DNA from 2 places in the Cytobacillus sp. MT66 genome. Region 1 is predicted to be linked to the other one. Evidence: a T-box and tRNA genes for the amino acid it is inferred to sense, from the RefSeq annotation. Region 1 holds a T-box; the other holds one or more tRNA genes.

What was found. A T-box is a leader RNA that pairs with one kind of tRNA and senses whether it is charged. The one in region 1 lies ahead of glyQ (glycine--tRNA ligase subunit alpha), so its partner is inferred to be a tRNA-Gly.
Region 2: it has a tRNA-Gly gene. The T-box ahead of glyQ (glycine--tRNA ligase subunit alpha) is inferred to sense a tRNA for this amino acid. The anticodon was not compared.

The regions. Positions count from the first base shown of each region.
Region 1 covers NZ_JBXAFB010000005.1:48,230-56,951, reverse strand. Annotated here, with positions in the region: gene dnaG (DNA primase) at 1-1,312, opposite strand, end outside; gene AC1Q59_RS10615 (hypothetical protein) at 1,440-1,580, opposite strand; gene AC1Q59_RS10610 (pyruvate, water dikinase regulatory protein) at 2,026-2,844, opposite strand; gene ccpN (transcriptional regulator CcpN) at 2,868-3,491, opposite strand; gene glyS (glycine--tRNA ligase subunit beta) at 3,684-5,756, opposite strand; gene glyQ (glycine--tRNA ligase subunit alpha) at 5,759-6,640, opposite strand; T-box leader at 6,888-7,055, opposite strand; gene recO (DNA repair protein RecO) at 7,126-7,878, opposite strand; gene AC1Q59_RS10585 (YqzL family protein) at 7,909-8,052, opposite strand; gene era (GTPase Era) at 8,259-8,722, opposite strand, start outside.
Region 2 covers NZ_JBXAFB010000015.1:54,914-63,635, reverse strand. Annotated here, with positions in the region: gene AC1Q59_RS21000 (CidA/LrgA family protein) at 1-390, opposite strand, end outside; gene AC1Q59_RS21005 (LrgB family protein) at 1-20, opposite strand, end outside; gene cidR (cidABC operon transcriptional activator CidR) at 503-1,402, shown strand; gene menA (1,4-dihydroxy-2-naphthoate octaprenyltransferase) at 1,473-2,402, opposite strand; gene AC1Q59_RS20985 (hypothetical protein) at 2,423-2,920, opposite strand; tRNA gene AC1Q59_RS20980 (tRNA-Gly) at 3,235-3,308, shown strand; gene AC1Q59_RS20975 (B3/B4 domain-containing protein) at 3,393-4,061, opposite strand; gene queG (tRNA epoxyqueuosine(34) reductase QueG) at 4,163-5,293, shown strand; gene AC1Q59_RS20965 (amidase domain-containing protein) at 5,379-6,254, shown strand; gene trmL (tRNA (uridine(34)/cytosine(34)/5-carboxymethylaminomethyluridine(34)-2'-O)-methyltransferase TrmL) at 6,311-6,784, shown strand; gene AC1Q59_RS20955 (PrkA family serine protein kinase) at 7,248-8,722, shown strand, end outside.

The DNA.
Region 1 (8,722 bases):
TTTCCGCTTGGGAAAATTGCTGGAGCTGTTCTTTTAATGCTTCCAATGACAGCGAAAATTCGGAAGCTAATTGCCTGATGTAGTGGTCTTTTTCAACCGCATTATCCAGCTTGCTTATTTCCTGTAATACTTCTTCGATATAGAGGAGCCGATCTCCTTCATCCTGAAGTCTTTTTCCTCTCCGATAAAAAAGAAGCTTAAAGGACATTAATGTTAAGCTTTCCTCAATCACTTCATGGCGAAACTTATCTTCTCCATACTGCTTAATGTATTCATCAGGATCCAAGCCATCTGACATTATTGCAACTCTAACCTGGCATCCAGCATTTGAAAGCAAATTGCCTGCTCTAAACGCTGCCTCAATCCCAGCATTATCAGAGTCATAGCAAATTGTTATTGACTGAACATTCCTTCTTAGAACAGCCACATGATCGTCGGTTAATGATGTGCCCATTGTCGCAACACCATTATCAATTCCGGCGCGGTCAGCAGATATTACATCTGCAAAACCTTCGAAAAGAACAGCATGCTGTTTCTTTTTTATAAGCGGTCTTGCTAAATGGAAATTATATAAAATTTTACTTTTATTAAAGATGGCTGATTCAGGACTATTTAAATATTTGGGTTCATTATCGCCCATTGCCCTCCCTGAAAAAGCTATCGTATTGCCATTTCGGTCAACTATCGGGAACATGATGCGGTCGCGAAAACGGTCAAAATATCCTCCATCATCGCGCCTTATGATTAACCCGGCCTTTTCCATTACATTTAAAGGGAATTTCCTTTTTTCCAGAAATTTATACACAAAATCCCAAGAATTAAGGGAATAGCCAATTTGGAACTTCTCAATCGACTCCATTGTAAATCCGCGATTAAGCAAATAGTCCAAAGCATTCTGACCATCCTTTGTATTAATTAGCAAATGGTGGTAAAATTTACGTAATAGCTCATGAGCCTCGATCATTTGCTTAATTTCTGGAGAAACAGATGAAGGATTATTTATAGAAGGCGAACTGATTTCAAGCTTTATATGGCCTTTTTCAGCTAGCTTTACTGCTGCTTCCTGGAAAGAGCAGCCTTCTATATCCATTAAAAATGAAAAGGCATTTCCACCAGCACCGCATCCAAAACAATGGTAGATTTGTTTATCTGGCGAGACTGAAAATGAGGGTGTGTTCTCTCCGTGAAAGGGACAAAGTCCAAAATAATTGCGGCCTTGCTTTTTCAATTGGACATAATCGCCAACCACATCGACAATATCGACAGCCTGCCGGATTTCGTTTATTTTCTCATCTGCGATGCGCTCTGCCATGCGCGTAATCTCCTTCACTAAAATTTACACATGACATATTCGATATAAACCGTCAAACTCCTTCAAAATTCGACAAAATCTTTGTTAATTCCTTTATAAATCTTTCAAGATCTTTTCGGCTGTACGGCTAAGGGCCTTTTCCATATTTCCCTCTCCGCCTTTCTTTAGCAGATAAAAATCTCATATCTAGTGCTTCATCTTGATATTTTGAAGCGATTTCGACAATTTCATCTTTTACTGGACATGAACCTGCAACAACCATAACCATAATTCTCGTCCTGCCCGATGTTGTAATTATTCTACATCACTCCGCATATTCCTTCTTTTCAATAGTTCTTTTTCCTATCATAAAATGTTTTTGTCGAATTTTTTTTAGGACATAACCTTGACTTCTCACAATAAATAGTTTATTCGTTCACATTGAACTCTAAACCTAATCTATAACATTTTTATCACAATTTTTTATTATAGTATAAAAAATAGCGTTTTTCTATTACTTTTACCTTATTTTTTGCTTTTTTAGTGCAGAAAAAATCCTCCTTTACTGTTTTACGCAAAAGAGGGAAAAATATATCTGCTAAAAATAAATTATTTATGAACTTTTGATACTCAAAAAAAACTGCTGGTTTCCGCCACTGGCGCTTTACTTTCTGGGGGGCCTTTACGAGCCTTAAATTGAATATAGAAAAAAAAGGCACATAAATAATTATGTGCTATCTTTTCGGCAATCTTTTATAGTATTGGCTTAATATTAGGTTTGCTGTTTCTTCGACTGCTTTGTTTGTTACATCGATAACCGGACATTTAATTTTATTTACGACTTTCTCAAAATAATCAAGTTCATTTTTAATCCGGTTAATGCTGGCATAGCTTGCACTGTCGCTTAGACCTAGTGAAATTAAGCGCTCTCTGCGAATTTGGTTCAGCTTTTCCGGACTTATTTTTAAGCCGATGCATTTGTCAGGCGGAACAAGATACAGTTCCTCTGGCGGATCTACTTCCGGCACAAGCGGAACATTGGCAACTTTAATCCGTTTGTGGGCAAGGTATTGCGATAGCGGAGTTTTAGAAGTTCTTGATACCCCGACAAGAACAATATCAGCCTTAAGAATCCCTCTCGGATCCCTGCCGTCATCATACTTAACGGCAAATTCTATTGCTTCTATTTTCTTAAAATAATCATCATCTAATTTTCTGACAAGCCCCGGTTCAAATAGAGGCGTTTTCCCATATAAGGACTGCATCTTGTCCATTAATGGTCCGATGATATCGCATGCATAAATACCTTCCTTTTCAGCCTGCTCATCCATATATTTCCTCATATCCGGTTTAACAAGTGTATAGACAATCATGCCATTGTCCATTTTAACAAGCGAAATAACTTCATCAATATGTGATTTATCCTCTACGTATGGATATCTTTTTAGCGTCATTCCGCTCCCATTAAATTGGCTTACCGCTGCCTTTGTGACAAGCTCTGCCGTTTCCCCAACAGAATCAGAAACAACGTAGATGATTGGTTTATTTTGCAATTTTCACACCATCCTCTCGGATCCTATTCATTTTCTGCAAGCGCAAGAAATGCCTTAGTAAGATTGGTCTTTGTAATCCTCCCAGTTACCTCAAATCCCGCTTTAGTCTCTTTTACTACAGGAAGCGCATCTATTTGTTTCTCAATTAGCTTCCTGGCGACATCTGTTAAGAGGTCGTCCTTTTCACACATGGCAATATTAGGCATCCTAGTCATAATAATATTGACGGGAATTGTCGTCAATTCCTGCTTGCCAATGCTTGCTCGAAGCAAATCCTTTCGCGAAAGAACGCCAACAAGGGATGAAATCTCGTCCACAACAAAAAGCGTCCCTACATCCTCAAGAAACATCGTCACAATCGCATCATAAACAGAGACATTTTCGTTCACTACTACCGGAATGGATTGGTAATCCTTTACAAACAATTTATTTAGTTTTTCAGATAAAAGCTCAGTACCAGATTTTCCTGTATAGAAATAGCCAACCCGCGGCCTTGCGTCTAAAAAGCCGGCCATCGTTAAAATAGCCAGGTCAGGTCTTAACGTTGCTCTTGTTAAATTTAATCTGTCTGCAATGTGTTCCCCTGTTATTGGGCCATTTTCCTTCACAATTTCTAAGATTTTTTCCTGTCTTTTATTGAGTTCCATCGTCTCACCACCTAAGCAAATAATGTTTATAAATAAATAAACATATAAGTGACATACTATTATATTTATTATTATATACTAATTCAAAAAAATGAAAAGAATAATTGCTTAGGAGAGACCCTTGACGAACTGCTTACCGCTAAAAAAGATGGGCAAGAGCCACAAGCTTTTGGACCCTTGCCTTGCCTAAAATCATTTCACTAAAATTTCATTTACGTTTGCAAATGTCTTAATAATGTCTGCCAATGCAGCCATTTGACTCAGCCTATTTTTGCGGACATCTTCATTTTCAGCCATAACCATTGTGTTGTCAAAATACAGGCTGATTGCTGGCTTAAGCGAAATGAGAAGATCAAACATTTCTTTATCTGACACTTTCTGTACCATTTGGTCTTTAACTGCCAAAAATTGTTTGTATAACTGCTGTTCAAATTCATTTTCAAACAGATCAGGATTCACCTCTTCTGCTTTTTCCGCTTTAGAGGATATATTTAAGACACGGCTGAGCGCTTCAATATTTTCCTTAAATCCCTCTTCGTCTTTGCTTAATTCAAGGATCTCGGCTTTGTTCACAAGTGATGGCAAAGAGCCAATTTGATTTGCTAAAACAGCTTCAATCAGGTCATGTCTAATATGCTTTTCCTGTAAAATGTGTTTAATTCTTAATTTAAAGAAGGTTATTATTTCCTGCTCTATTTCAGCTTTGTCTTTTTTAAGAATCCCAGCGTCTTCAATTAGAGCTAATGATTCCGCCATAATATCTTCTAAAGCAATGCTCCAATCTTTATTTAACAGGGTTTGTACAATTCCTGTTGCCTGACGCCGCAATGCATATGGATCCTGTGAACCGCTAGGAATAATTCCAATAGCAAAGAAGGAGGCAATTGTATCCATTTTATCGGCAATTGACAGTGCCGCCCCTACATTGCTTTCTGGTGTGTGGTCTTCAGCATTTCTTGGCATGTAATGCTCATTGATTGCAGCAGCAGCAGCCTTGCTTTCACCTTTTTGCAGTGCATATTTTTCTCCCATAAAGCCTTGCAGCTCAGGAAACTCATATACCATATTTGTCACAAGGTCAAATTTGCAAATTTCTGCTGCGCGATTTGCATCTTCTTTTTCTGTACTTGAAAAAGCAAGCATCTCTGCCAATTTATTATTCAGCCCTCTTACTCTTTCAACCTTTTGAGCAAGTGTTCCAATTTCTTCATGATAGACAATTGACTCTAACTTTTTCAGTGATGTTTCAATGGCGATCTTTTGATCTTCCTTATAGAAAAAGTCCGCATCAGATAATCTTGCACGCAACACCTTTTCATTTCCTCTTGCAACTGTTTCTAGATGTTCATGGCCGCCATTGCGTACAGTGACAAAGAATGGAAGAAGCTTGCCATCAGCTGCCTTAACCGGGAAATATCTTTGATGTTCTTTCATGGATGTGATGAGAACCTCGTCAGGAATCTCTAAAAATTCCTCCTCAAAACGCCCATAAAGTGCTGTTGGATACTCAACAAGGTTCGTTACTTCCTCTAAAAGATCCTCGTCAACTGGGATCACCCAATTATTTTCTTCTTCAATTTTTTCGAGCTGAGAACGAATGCCGCTCTTTCTTTCTGCCGGATCAACAATTACATATTGCTCTAGAAGTGCTTTCTCATAGTCCTTTGGCTCATTGATCTCGATTTTTCCGCCGAGGAATCGGTGGCCCATAGTCCAGTTAGAGGTTTCAACACCAGCAACCGAAAATGGAATAACCTCTTTGCCATACAATGCAATGATCCATTTAATCGGGCGGATATATCTTAGTTCAGAATCAGCCCAGCGCATATTTTTCGGGAAGGTCATGGATGTGATAATACTCTCAAGTTCAGGCAGCAAACCAAAGGTCTCTTTGCCTTGAATAAATTTATTTACATGAACATATTCAACGCCGTTAATTTCCTTAAAAAAGATATCCTCTACACTTGCCCCCTGGCCGCGGCAAAAGCCGATTGCTGCCTTTGTCCATTCACCATTTTCATCAAGAGCAATTTTCCTTGCAGGACCTTTAGCCTCTTCGTGAATATCCTCTTGAACTTCATTTACACTTTCAACAAGCACGGTTAAGCGTCTTGGCGATGAAAAAGCATAAATGCTTTCAAATGAAATTTTGTGTTCAGTCAGCCATGCACGTATTCTGTCTGACAGCTGCTCCATTGAACTTGTAACAAATCTTGCCGGCATTTCTTCCAGGCCAATTTCTAATAAAAGATCTTTTGCTGCCATCATTACTTCTCCTCCTTTGCTTTTAAAATAGGGAATCCAAGCTTTTCCCGCTCCTCGTAGAAAGTTTTGGCGATTTTTCTCGCCAGATTCCGGCATCTCGCAATGTATCCTGTTCTTTCAGTCACAGAGATTGCGCCTTTCGCATCTAAAAGGTTAAAGGTATGGGAGCACTTTAAGACATAATCATAGGCAGGATGCACAAGTCCCTCTTCCATTTGTCTATGTGCTTCTTTTTCGTAAACATTAAATAAATTAAACAGCATTTCTGTATCAGAGGTTTCAAAAGTATATTTTGAATGTTCATATTCAGGCTGGCCAAAGATATCACGAACCGTAAAACCATTTGTCCATTCAAGATCAAAGACATTTTCCTTATCCTGAATATAGGAAGCTAATCGTTCGATTCCATATGTGATTTCTACTGAAACTGGCTTACACTCAATTCCTCCAACTTGCTGGAAGTATGTAAACTGAGTAATTTCCATTCCATCAAGCCAAACTTCCCATCCTAAACCGGCACACCCTAAAGATGGATTCTCCCAGTTATCCTCAACAAAACGGATATCATGTTCAAGCGGATCGATACCGAGAGCGCGAAGAGAATCTAAGTACAATTCTTGGATGTTATCCGGTGATGGCTTCATAATGACTTGAAACTGGTGGTGCTGATACAGGCGGTTCGGGTTTTCACCATAACGTCCGTCGGCTGGGCGGCGTGATGGCTCGACATAAGCCACGTTCCACGGCTCTGGTCCAATAGCCCTTAGAAATGTGTACGGGCTCATTGTGCCGGCACCTTTTTCGACGTCATAGGCCTGCATTAAAATACAGCCGTAATCTGACCAATGCTTTTGCAGGGTTAAAATCATGTTTTGAATGTTCATTGTACCCTTCCTTTCATGTTTAAAGGTTTGTAAAACTTGGCCGTTGATTTCCGTTCCGGGCGCTTCGCTTTCCGTGGGCGGCCCGGGGAGCCTCCTCGTCGCTTTGCTCCTGCGGGGTCTCCCCTGTCCCGTACTCCCACAGGAGTCTTCGCGCCCTCCACTCCAATCAACTGAGTTGTTAAACAATAAAATCATTTAACACAATTAAAAATAAAAACAAAAAAACTCCCATCCCTATGCCTGAAAGCATAGGGACGAGAGTTACCCGCGGTTCCACCCTATTTGCTGCATATGCAGCCACTTTATTACTATACTGCTCAAGAGCGCCTTCCTTAACGTTCAATCCCCGGCTTTCACCGCCCCAGGGTCGCTACCATTGAGTGGGCTAAGTACTCCTCTCCATCTTTGCAGCTATTTACTTCATTGATAGTTTGAATCATAGCGGAAATAAAATCAATTGTCAATATTAAGCGATATAACAGCTATTACAGCATTTCTCCGAACTTCCCCATTTGATTTAGAAACCTCTTGGTTTTTAAATTTAGACCGGAGTATTCCTCATAATATGCATCAATAACTTTTTTAAGATCTGCTCTTGTCTCGGGCTTTACAGATATATTTCCGATTCTTGATAGATCAAAGTAATAAAACAGCCTAAGAAGCTTTACGGCTGCCTCAGAAATTTTGATATGATAGGGGTCCTTTTCCAGACATTGATGACAGATTAGGCCACCTTCGCGAATGGAAAATGAAAAATGTCCCTCTGTGTTTCCACAAACGGAACATTGATTTAAAACAGGATATAGGCCTAATGTATTAAGCATCTTCATTTCAAATATATGAACAATGATTTCTGCATCATAGCCTTCATTAATTAAATTTAGCGTTTGGTAAAGAAGTTCAAATAAAAAAGGATTAGGTTTTCTTTCATCTGTACTCTTGTCAAGAAGATCTATGATGTAGCTAGCGTATGCAGTAAGAAAAATATCTTCTTTGATTGAACGCATTGGGGTGATCATTTCCCCCTGCTGCATTCCCCCAAGCCCATTGCTTTTCTGTACTAAAAAGTAGCCATATGTAAAAAGCTGGGTGACAGCAGCGAGTCTGCTGTTTGGCTTCTTAGCCCCTCGCGCCATCACACCAACTTTCCCCCATTCGCGGGTATATAGAGTAACGATTTTATTTGTTTCACCATAGTTTGTTGTTCTAATAACGATGCCTTCACATTTTTCAAGCATCCATGCCACCATCCCTATACTGTGACAAACCTATGAGATGGGAAAGTCTACCTCTGCTGATTCTGCGTCATGACTTCCGGTTAAATCTTGAGTTTCCTTTTCTAACTCCTTTAAAAGAAGATATGTGTCAATATTACCTGTCTGCGAAAATACCTTCCAGGTAAAATCAATCATTGAAACCCCACCTTTCCGTTTTTAAACGCAATTCTTTTATAGCAACATCTGGTGCTAAAACACTTACTTATCCCAAATCCTTAACATTATCATGGCCTGTCATTATAAAATTCATTAGAGAAAATATTGTCAATAAAAATTGGACATAATTTATTGGCATTTTAAATACAGTAGATAGTGCGGGACAATAACCATATAGGCTATTTTTAATATTCGTCTTCCCTAAAGCCAAAATCTCTTAATTGAGACATTTTGTTGCGCCAATCCTTTTGTACCTTTACCCAAAGCTCTAAAAACACTTTTGATCCCAGGAGATTTTCAATATCGAGCCGTGCCCGCTTTCCAATTTCCTTCAGCATTTTGCCTTGTTTCCCAATAACAATTCCCTTTTGCGAATCACGCTCAACGATGATGGTTGCCATAACATGTATCATATCTTTATCATCGCGGCGTTCCATTTTATCAATCAGAACAGCAAGAGAATGGGGGATTTCCTCTCTGGTCAAATGCAATGCTTTTTCTCTAATCAGCTCAGATACTATGAACCGTTCAGGATGATCAGTTACTTGGTCTGGAGGATAATATTGCGGTCCCTCCGGAATATAGGTCTTTATTTGCTCCAGCAATCGCTCCACGTTATTTCCTTCTAAGGCAGAAATAGGAATGATTT
Region 2 (8,722 bases), on a different contig from region 1:
AATCCCATCATTGCTTGCATGATTAACCTTCGCCTCCTTTTGCCGTGCCATTTTTTCAGCTAACATACCGGAACCTATCATTACAGCGGATGAGCTAAGGATGATGACCGCTATTACCTTCCAGCCATTATCCAGCATCAAATCCCCATAACGAATGACGCCAACAGCAGAGGGAATAAAAAATAGAAGCATTTCAGCTACCAGCCAGCTTCCACCTAGATCAATCCACTTTAATTTAACAACATTTGTTTTTAATAAAATAAATAATACGATTAACCCGATCATGCTTCCAGGTATGGGGAGGTGAAGCAGGGCTGAGATCTTTTCCATTAGGAAGGTAAAAAGAGTTAAAATTAACACTTGAAGAAACCCTATCAGTATTTTTTTCATGTTACCCGTCCTTTAGCTTTTTCTCCAATAAGTGTACAGCGGTCTGCATCATAGGTAAAATGAATAATCAGAATGACAGCCATTCCAAACTTTCATGAAAGCGGGTTATGAATTGGACATCCAGCATTTAAAATATTTTGTGGCTGCCGCTTCAGAAGGGAATTTTACAAGGGCAGCCGAAAAACTTTATGTTTCTCAGTCAGCTATAAGCAAAATGGTGAAAAGTTTAGAAGAAGAGTTAGGTGTCACACTTTTTGACCGATCAAGCAAGCATATTAAACTGACTGATGCAGGGGAAATCCTTTTTAGCCGGGCACAGGCTATGATCAAGTCCTTCGAAAGCTTAATTGCCGAATTGGACGATTTAATGGAACTAAAAAAAGGAAACCTTCACATCGGATTGCCACCTATGGCTGGTGCGCAATTTTTCCCAAAGGTAATTCAAGAATTTCATCAAAAATATCCTAATATCCAAATCCAGCTTGTCGAGGATGGAGCAGTTAAGATAGAAAATGATGTAAAAACTGGGGCACTTGATTTAGGAGTGGTTGTTTTGCCGGTTAAAGACACCCTTTTTCATTCCTTTTCCTTTGTCTGTGAGCCGCTTATGCTCGTTGCCCATCCAAGTCATCGGTTAAGTGGAAGGCAATCCGTAAGACTTGCAGAATTAGAAAATGAATCCTTTATTCTCTTTCGCAAAGATTTTGCTCTTCATGATCGGATTATATCAGAATGCCTGCAGGCAGGGTTTCAGCCGAAAGTTATTAATGAAAGCTCGCAGTGGGATTTTATCAGCGAAATGGTGACCGCAAATCTTGGCATTGCACTGCTTCCTGAAACGATTTGCAGACAAATTAATCAGAAGAAGATCTCGATTATACCTCTAATTGAGCCCATCATACCTTGGCATTTGGGCATTATTTGGAGAAAAGATCGCTATTTATCATTTGCGGCAAGAGAATGGATACGATTAACTCAATTATTAATAAAGCAGGATCATAAATGCTGTTAAATTTTTAGGCAAACTGTGGCAGATGAACCCGTTCCTCAAAGAAACAGGCTCATCATATGGATCCGGTGAATTAAAGGATGGTAATCCATAAACAAGCTGCAAACAGTAAGCCAAATGCCCAATGATGCTGGGCTGCAAGCTTCATTCCCTTGATTTCATCTTCCCGTTTAGATCCTGGACGAAGAGACCAGGCTAATCGATAAGCAAGTGGTGAAGCGAGTAATACTCCTGCAGCTATCCATGGAATGGCACCAATTATCATAAGGACAAACATCCAAATGTACACGAATAGCAAAAGCCCGAAAAGTAACCGTGAAGCTTTGATCCTGCCGATTCTAATGGCAATCGTTCGCCGGAATGGCAGATCCTTTGCCATATCCCTAATATTGTTTGTCAAAATTAACGAAGAGATTAGTAAGGCAAAGGTTAAGGCAACGATGAAAATATGGCTGTCAAATGGATGTCCTTGGATGACATAAGGCAATGAAGTTGATACAAAACCAAGAAAGACAGCTGCAACAAGCTCGCCAAGCCCAAGTGAAGATAGAGGATAGGGGCCAGCAGAATAAAAATAACCAAAAATAATCCCAAGAGCTCCAACAAGAATAATCCAGTAACTGCTTTGAGCTGCAAGCCAAACTCCGATCAACGCTGCCATTAAAATCATTGCGGCCGCTGCAAATGGAATCGAGTGATAATGCGGCCCATTTCCATATCCAGGCTCATCCAGGCTGATCCATTTTTCCTGATCCTGACCATGTTTGAAATCAAAATAGTCGTTCAGCATATTGGTTGTCGCCTGAATTAATAGAACTGCCATCAGGTAGGCGAAAAAAAGATCCAGACGAATATGCCCGTTTTGTGCTGCCAATGCTGTCCCAACAAGAGCTGGTGTGATGGTTCCTGTCAAGGTCATTGGACGAAAAAGGTGAAGCCATGTAAACCGATAAGAGTAATGTTCAGGGTCTATTTCCGATGTCTTCGCTTCATTAGCGTACATAGTTTAATCCCCCTTATTGATTAAAGTAATATCATACAGCCGAGTAAAATCATAAAGCCTAATACCTCAACGGATTCTAGCACTGTAACAGCTCGCATCGCTTTATTTAAAGGCTCGGCTTCGCCTGTTTCGGCAAGCTGCCAGAGATGATCATTAGTAAGAACTCTCATTGTTTTTTTGTATCCAACAAAAATTCCCCAAAATAGCGTAATTAGTGAGATCATAAGAGCAGTGAACCAGATATTTCCGTATGTGGTATGCCAAATGGCATTCCAGTTGTTAATTGGGCCTAAAACTGTCCCCAGTAAAATTCCTGTCAAAATCACACCAGCACCGATGAGGGAAAATAAGAGGTGTGTATGTTTCATGAGAGCAAACAGGAATTTTCGCCGAACGGAAATTTCCAGCTTTTTTGCTGCTGGATAGACGCCCCAGCCAACAAACAGGATTCCGCCAACCCAGGCGATACCTAAAAGAATGTGCATAAATTTAAGTATCTGGTGAATTTCCCAAGCCACATCCAACACCTTCTTAATGAATATTTGGGATCTAAACTGTTTTTGTAATCAGCTTTCTTATAGGTTAATTGTAGAAAAGAAAAAATTCTGAGGCATTGATTTAAATCAAGGTTTAGGGTGTTTTAAATCACAAATGTTATTTTTTTAAAAAAAGCAATAGAGGAATTTCGACAAATTCACACAAATATCTTGACATTTTTGTGAAAAGGGGAGTATTATAAAGATGTTAATTTAAACGAGGAATTTAATGACAGGGAAACCTGTTTTTATTTTTTAATACTGTAGTATATTGCATACATATAATTCTATAAAATGCGGGTGTAGTTTAGTGGTAAAACTACAGCCTTCCAAGCTGTTGTCGTGGGTTCGATTCCCATCACCCGCTCCATACATATCACAACGCAGTGTTTCGGTTCGAAAGAGAACGAGGCGCTGCGTTTTTTCATGAAAAAACACAGCGCCCCTTGTCCTTTTAGCAGCCTAATATGTCAAATGTACCCGTGCCCCCATGAATTTGAATAAACATATTCATCAGGGATTCAACCATTTTCTTTGCATCCTCAAGATCGAGCGAAGGGCGCAAATAAATAAGCTGAAGGGCATTAGATGTTTCCTCTGTCACAGAGGTTCTTACAGAATCAACAAATGGACTGCCGAACGGTCCAATTTCATCAGTGGAGCTGATTAATTTTTCAGCCGAATTGATTCGTCCATTGAGACCTTCATATTCTTCGCCTGCACTGCCTAGCCGAATGTCAGCATCTCCCTGAATCTTATCTGCATCATATACGCCGATAGGAATCTGATACTGCAGTGAAAAGAAATTATTGATGTCTATCGCGCTGTTTACTGGGGTTAGATAGTTTTGCTTTTTTACCCTGCGAAATAAGGCTTCAGCTGAATGCCGATAACGGTTCGGGTCTTTCCCGGCCGTTTTAAAGATCTGTCTCCATTCCTTAATACCTTCTAAATCAGTCACATTTTTTTCTTCTAAATCAAAGAAAATAGATTCTTGGAATAATTGCAGCCGGCCCTTCACCATTTGCGGGGAATCTCCTACCTCTATTTGCTGATAATGTATAACTCCGACTTTGAAACCCGGAAAAAGTGTACAGAGTTCTTGAGACAGATGAATTTCCAAGCATTCCACCTCCAAATTTGCTTGAAAATAGTTTATCATAATAATGATTTATACCTAAAACAATTACCTTTTTATAAAAAAATAGGAAAGGAGGGAACTGCATGGACTATGCTCAGTTTAAACAGGAGGTTATCGAGTACAGCAAGACAATCGGCATTGATAAAATTGGTTTTACTACTGCAAATACTTTCGATGATCTAAAAAATCGTCTTATTCGGCAGCAGGAGCTGCAGTACCAATCCGGTTTCGAGGAACCTGATATTGAAAAACGAGTCAATCCTTCCTTATTAATGAATCAGCCCCGTTCAATTATAGCGGTCGCCTTGGCATACCCTTCAAAAATGGAAAATAGGCCTGTCAGCAAAAAGGGTGAACGCAGGGGGATTTTTTGTCGTGCTTCTTGGGGATTAGACTATCATCTCATTTTACGGGATCGTCTGCAGAAGCTTGAGGAATTTATATATTCAAAAATGCCGGATGCCAAATGCAAATCGATGGTGGACACAGGCGAATTATCAGACCGGGCTGTGGCCGAACGTGCGGGTATTGGCTGGAGCGGGAAAAACTGCGCAATTATTACACCAGAATTCGGATCCTATGTGTATTTAGGAGAAATGATTACAACGATTCCATTTGAACCCGATCAGCCAATCGAGGATCGCTGTGGTTCATGCACGAAATGCCTCGAAGCTTGTCCTACAGGTGCCTTAGTTCAAGGAGGACAGATTAACGCTCAGCGCTGTATCAGTTTTTTAACGCAAACAAAAGAGTCTCTTCCGGAAGAGTTTCGTGAAAAGATCGGCAATCGGATTTATGGTTGTGATTCCTGCCAGACGGCCTGTCCTGAAAATAAGGGGCGGAACTTCCATTTCCATGAAGAAATGGAGCCAGATCCCGAAATGGTCAAACCTTTATTAAAGCCGCTTTTGCAGATAAGCAATCGCCAATTTAAGGAAAAGTTTGGATCCCTTGCCGGTTCCTGGAGAGGAAAAAAGCCCATTCAGCGCAATGCAATTGTAGCATTAGCTCATTTTAAAGACGAAACAGCGGTTAATGATCTTATCGAAGTAATGACAAAAGACTCCCGTCCTGTGATTCGTGGTACGGCTGCATGGGCATTAGGGAAAATTGGCGGTGAACAGGCGCGTGAGGCGTTGGAAGCAGCACAAAGCCTTGAAAAAGAGGAAGAAGTTTTAGAGGAAATCTCCCGGGGACTGGAATTTTTTATTTAGAAAAAAATGGCACCTACACTGCTCTTTTTAATGAAGTGAAATCCATTTTCCTTTCATATATATACAATGGAAAGGAGTGGAGAACATGAGAGAACAGCTGCAGGAACATTTAGCTAAAAGAGTCGAGCAGTGTATTTCTTCTCCGAGAAATTCAGTTCACTATTGCCCAAAAATTGAGCAAAAAAAAGAGGGGCTATCCAGGCGTTCCGGTGAAATTGTGAAGGCCCGCGCATCCGGAAAAATCATAGACATTGGTCAAAAGGATCAAGAAACACAGACGGTCCATTACAATGTTCATTTTAAATATTTAATTAAACACAAAGAGTTAATATTTATGGAAGAAGAAATTGAAAAGCGAATAGCTGAGTTCTATAAGGGTGTATTAGTAGAAGATAAAGAAACCAACCCATTTGAACAGGTTTCGAAAAAGGATTTTCCCATTGAGAAGGCAGAGGAGGATCTTAGAATAAGCTACCAATATGACCGCTTAAAAGCCGTTCAGTATGCAGAAAAATGGTGGAACAGCTATAATCCAGCTTATAAAACATTTGAAGTAGATTGTACAAATTATATTTCCCAATGCCTGCATGTGGGAGAAGCACCGATGAGAGGCTATCCAAACCGCGGCAAAGGCTGGTGGATGCAAAGTAATAATTGGAGCTATAGCTGGTCAGTGGCTCATGCTTTTCGACTGCATTTGCCTCAATCGTCGATAGGCCTGCGTGCAAAAGAGGTATCAAGCCCAGAAGAGCTGCTTTTGGGCGATGTCATTTGCTATGATTTTCAGGGAGATGGCCGATTTGACCATACGACCATTGTAACCGCCAAGGATGCTGATAATATGCCTCTGGTTAACGCACATACCTACAATAGCCGGATGAGGTATTGGGATTATACAAATTCGACAGCCTATACCCCTAATATTAAATATAAATTCCTGACCATTGTCGACGACAGGTAATCGGCAATTATCGTTACTATTAAAACGATGATAACATAATTTTCGAGGTGAAAGTCATGGCACTGCATGTAGTATTATATCAGCCAGAGCTCCCTGCTAATACAGGAAATATTGCGCGGACTTGTGCGGCAACAGGTACCGAACTGCATTTAATTCGGCCGCTTGGATTTTCAACAGAGGATAAAATGCTTAAGCGGGCAGGATTAGATTATTGGCCGTATGTAAAAATTGTTTATTATGATTCTCTTGATGAATTTTTCGAGAAGAATTCAGGCGGAGAATTTTTCTATTTGACAAAGTTTGGAACAAAGTCTCATTCTGACTTTGATTATCATGATCGAAAAAAAGATTATTATTTCATATTTGGAAAAGAGACAACCGGATTGCCAAGAGAAATGATTGAAGCTAATAAGGACCGTGCTGTAAGAATACCGATGAATGAAAAGGTCCGTTCATTAAATCTTTCAAATACGGCTGCAATCCTAATATATGAAGGCCTTCGACAGCAGGATTATATCGATCTTAAATAGAAAAGCTGCTAAAGGGATGCCCTTTAGCAGCTTTTTTGCAAACCGGAGACTTTCCCAATTTACGATTATTTTGATTCAGGTTTATCTTCGTAGCCAGAAGTGAAAATAGCTGCTAAGAAGGCAACCATAACGCCTAGAATTAGAATTGTTCCCATTTATGTACATCCTCCTTCACTTTCAATCCAAGCCTATACAAATTTATTATAGCCTATTACATAAAAACTGTGAACGGTAACTGTGGAGAATTTTTTACAGTTTTATCACTGAATGCTTAAAAAGAAAAATGATTTCTATACCTTATTATTTCTCTTAAAAACCCTTTTTTATTAAGCCATTTTATAGAACTCCTTTATTTTACCAGCAAATCGGACGGGCAAAAACTAAGACCCAATTAGCATGTTCATTTGAACAAGTGCATACAGTATATTAATCGTCTCTGATTAAGCGACAGGGGGAGGTCCATATGGATATACTAAAAAAAATTGAGATGTATCGACACGAAGAAGAGAAGCTTAAGTGGGAAGGGACTTTTGCTGAGTATTTGGAAATTATTAAAGAGAAGCCTTGGGTTGCCCAATCGGCACATTCACGTGTATACAATATGATTAAAGATGCTGGAATCGAAGAGGTCAATGGTCATAAAAGATACAGCTTTTTCAGCAATGAGCTCTTTGGTCTCGAGGAAGCACTTGAAAGACTTGTGGAAGAATACTTCCATCCATCGGCTAAAAGATTAGATGTCCGCAAAAGAATTCTATTGTTAATGGGCCCAGTCAGCGGAGGAAAATCAACATTAGTGACGATGTTAAAAAGAGGCTTAGAAGCCTATTCCCATCAAGACAGGGGCGCCGTCTATGCGATTAAGGGCTGTCCAATGCATGAGGACCCGCTGCATCTTATTCCACATCATCTCCGTCAGGATTTCCACGATGAATATGGCATAAGAATTGAAGGGAATTTATCCCCGTTAAATATGATGCGCCTTGAACAGGAGTATGGCGGCAGAATTGAAGATGTTATAGTAGAAAGAATTATTTTCTCTGAAGATAGAAGAGTAGGGATTGGTACCTTTAGTCCATCAGATCCGAAATCTCAGGATATAGCCGATTTAACAGGAAGCATTGATTTTTCAACCATTGCTGAATTTGGATCAGAATCTGATCCAAGAGCCTATCGGTTTGACGGTGAATTAAATAAAGCCAACCGCGGAATGATGGAGTTCCAGGAGATGTTAAAGTGTGACGAGAAATTCTTGTGGCACCTGTTATCCTTAACACAAGAAGGGAATTTTAAGGCAGGAAGATTTGCTTTAATTTCCGCTGATGAATTGATTGTTGCCCATACAAATGAAACAGAATACCGTTCGTTTATTTCTAATAAGAAAAATGAAGCCCTTCATTCGCGCATCATAGTTATGCCGGTTCCGTATAACTTAAAGGTATCGGAAGAGGAAAAAATCTACCAAAAAATGATTCGCGATAGTGATGTGTACGATGTTCATATTGCACCGCACACATTGAAGGTTGCTGCCATGTTTACTATTTTAACGCGCTTAAAAGAGCCGAAGAAAGGCGATATCGACTTAATTAAGAAAATGCGCCTATATGACGGCGAAAGTGTAGAAGGATATAATCGTGCCGATGTAGATGAATTGAAAAAAGAGTATGCAGATGAAGGAATGAGCGGAATTGACCCGCGCTATGTTATTAACCGGATTTCTTCAACCATTATTCGGAAAGAAATTACATCGATTAATGCATTAGATGTCCTTCGCTCATTAAAAGAAGGATTAGATCAGCATCCATCCATTACACCAGAGCTTAAAGAGCGCTATTTAAACTATATTGCTCTTGCCCGCAGGGAATACGATGAAATTGCGAAGAAAGAAGTTCAGAAGGCGTTTGTTTATTCTTATGAGGAGTCTGCGAAAACGTTAAT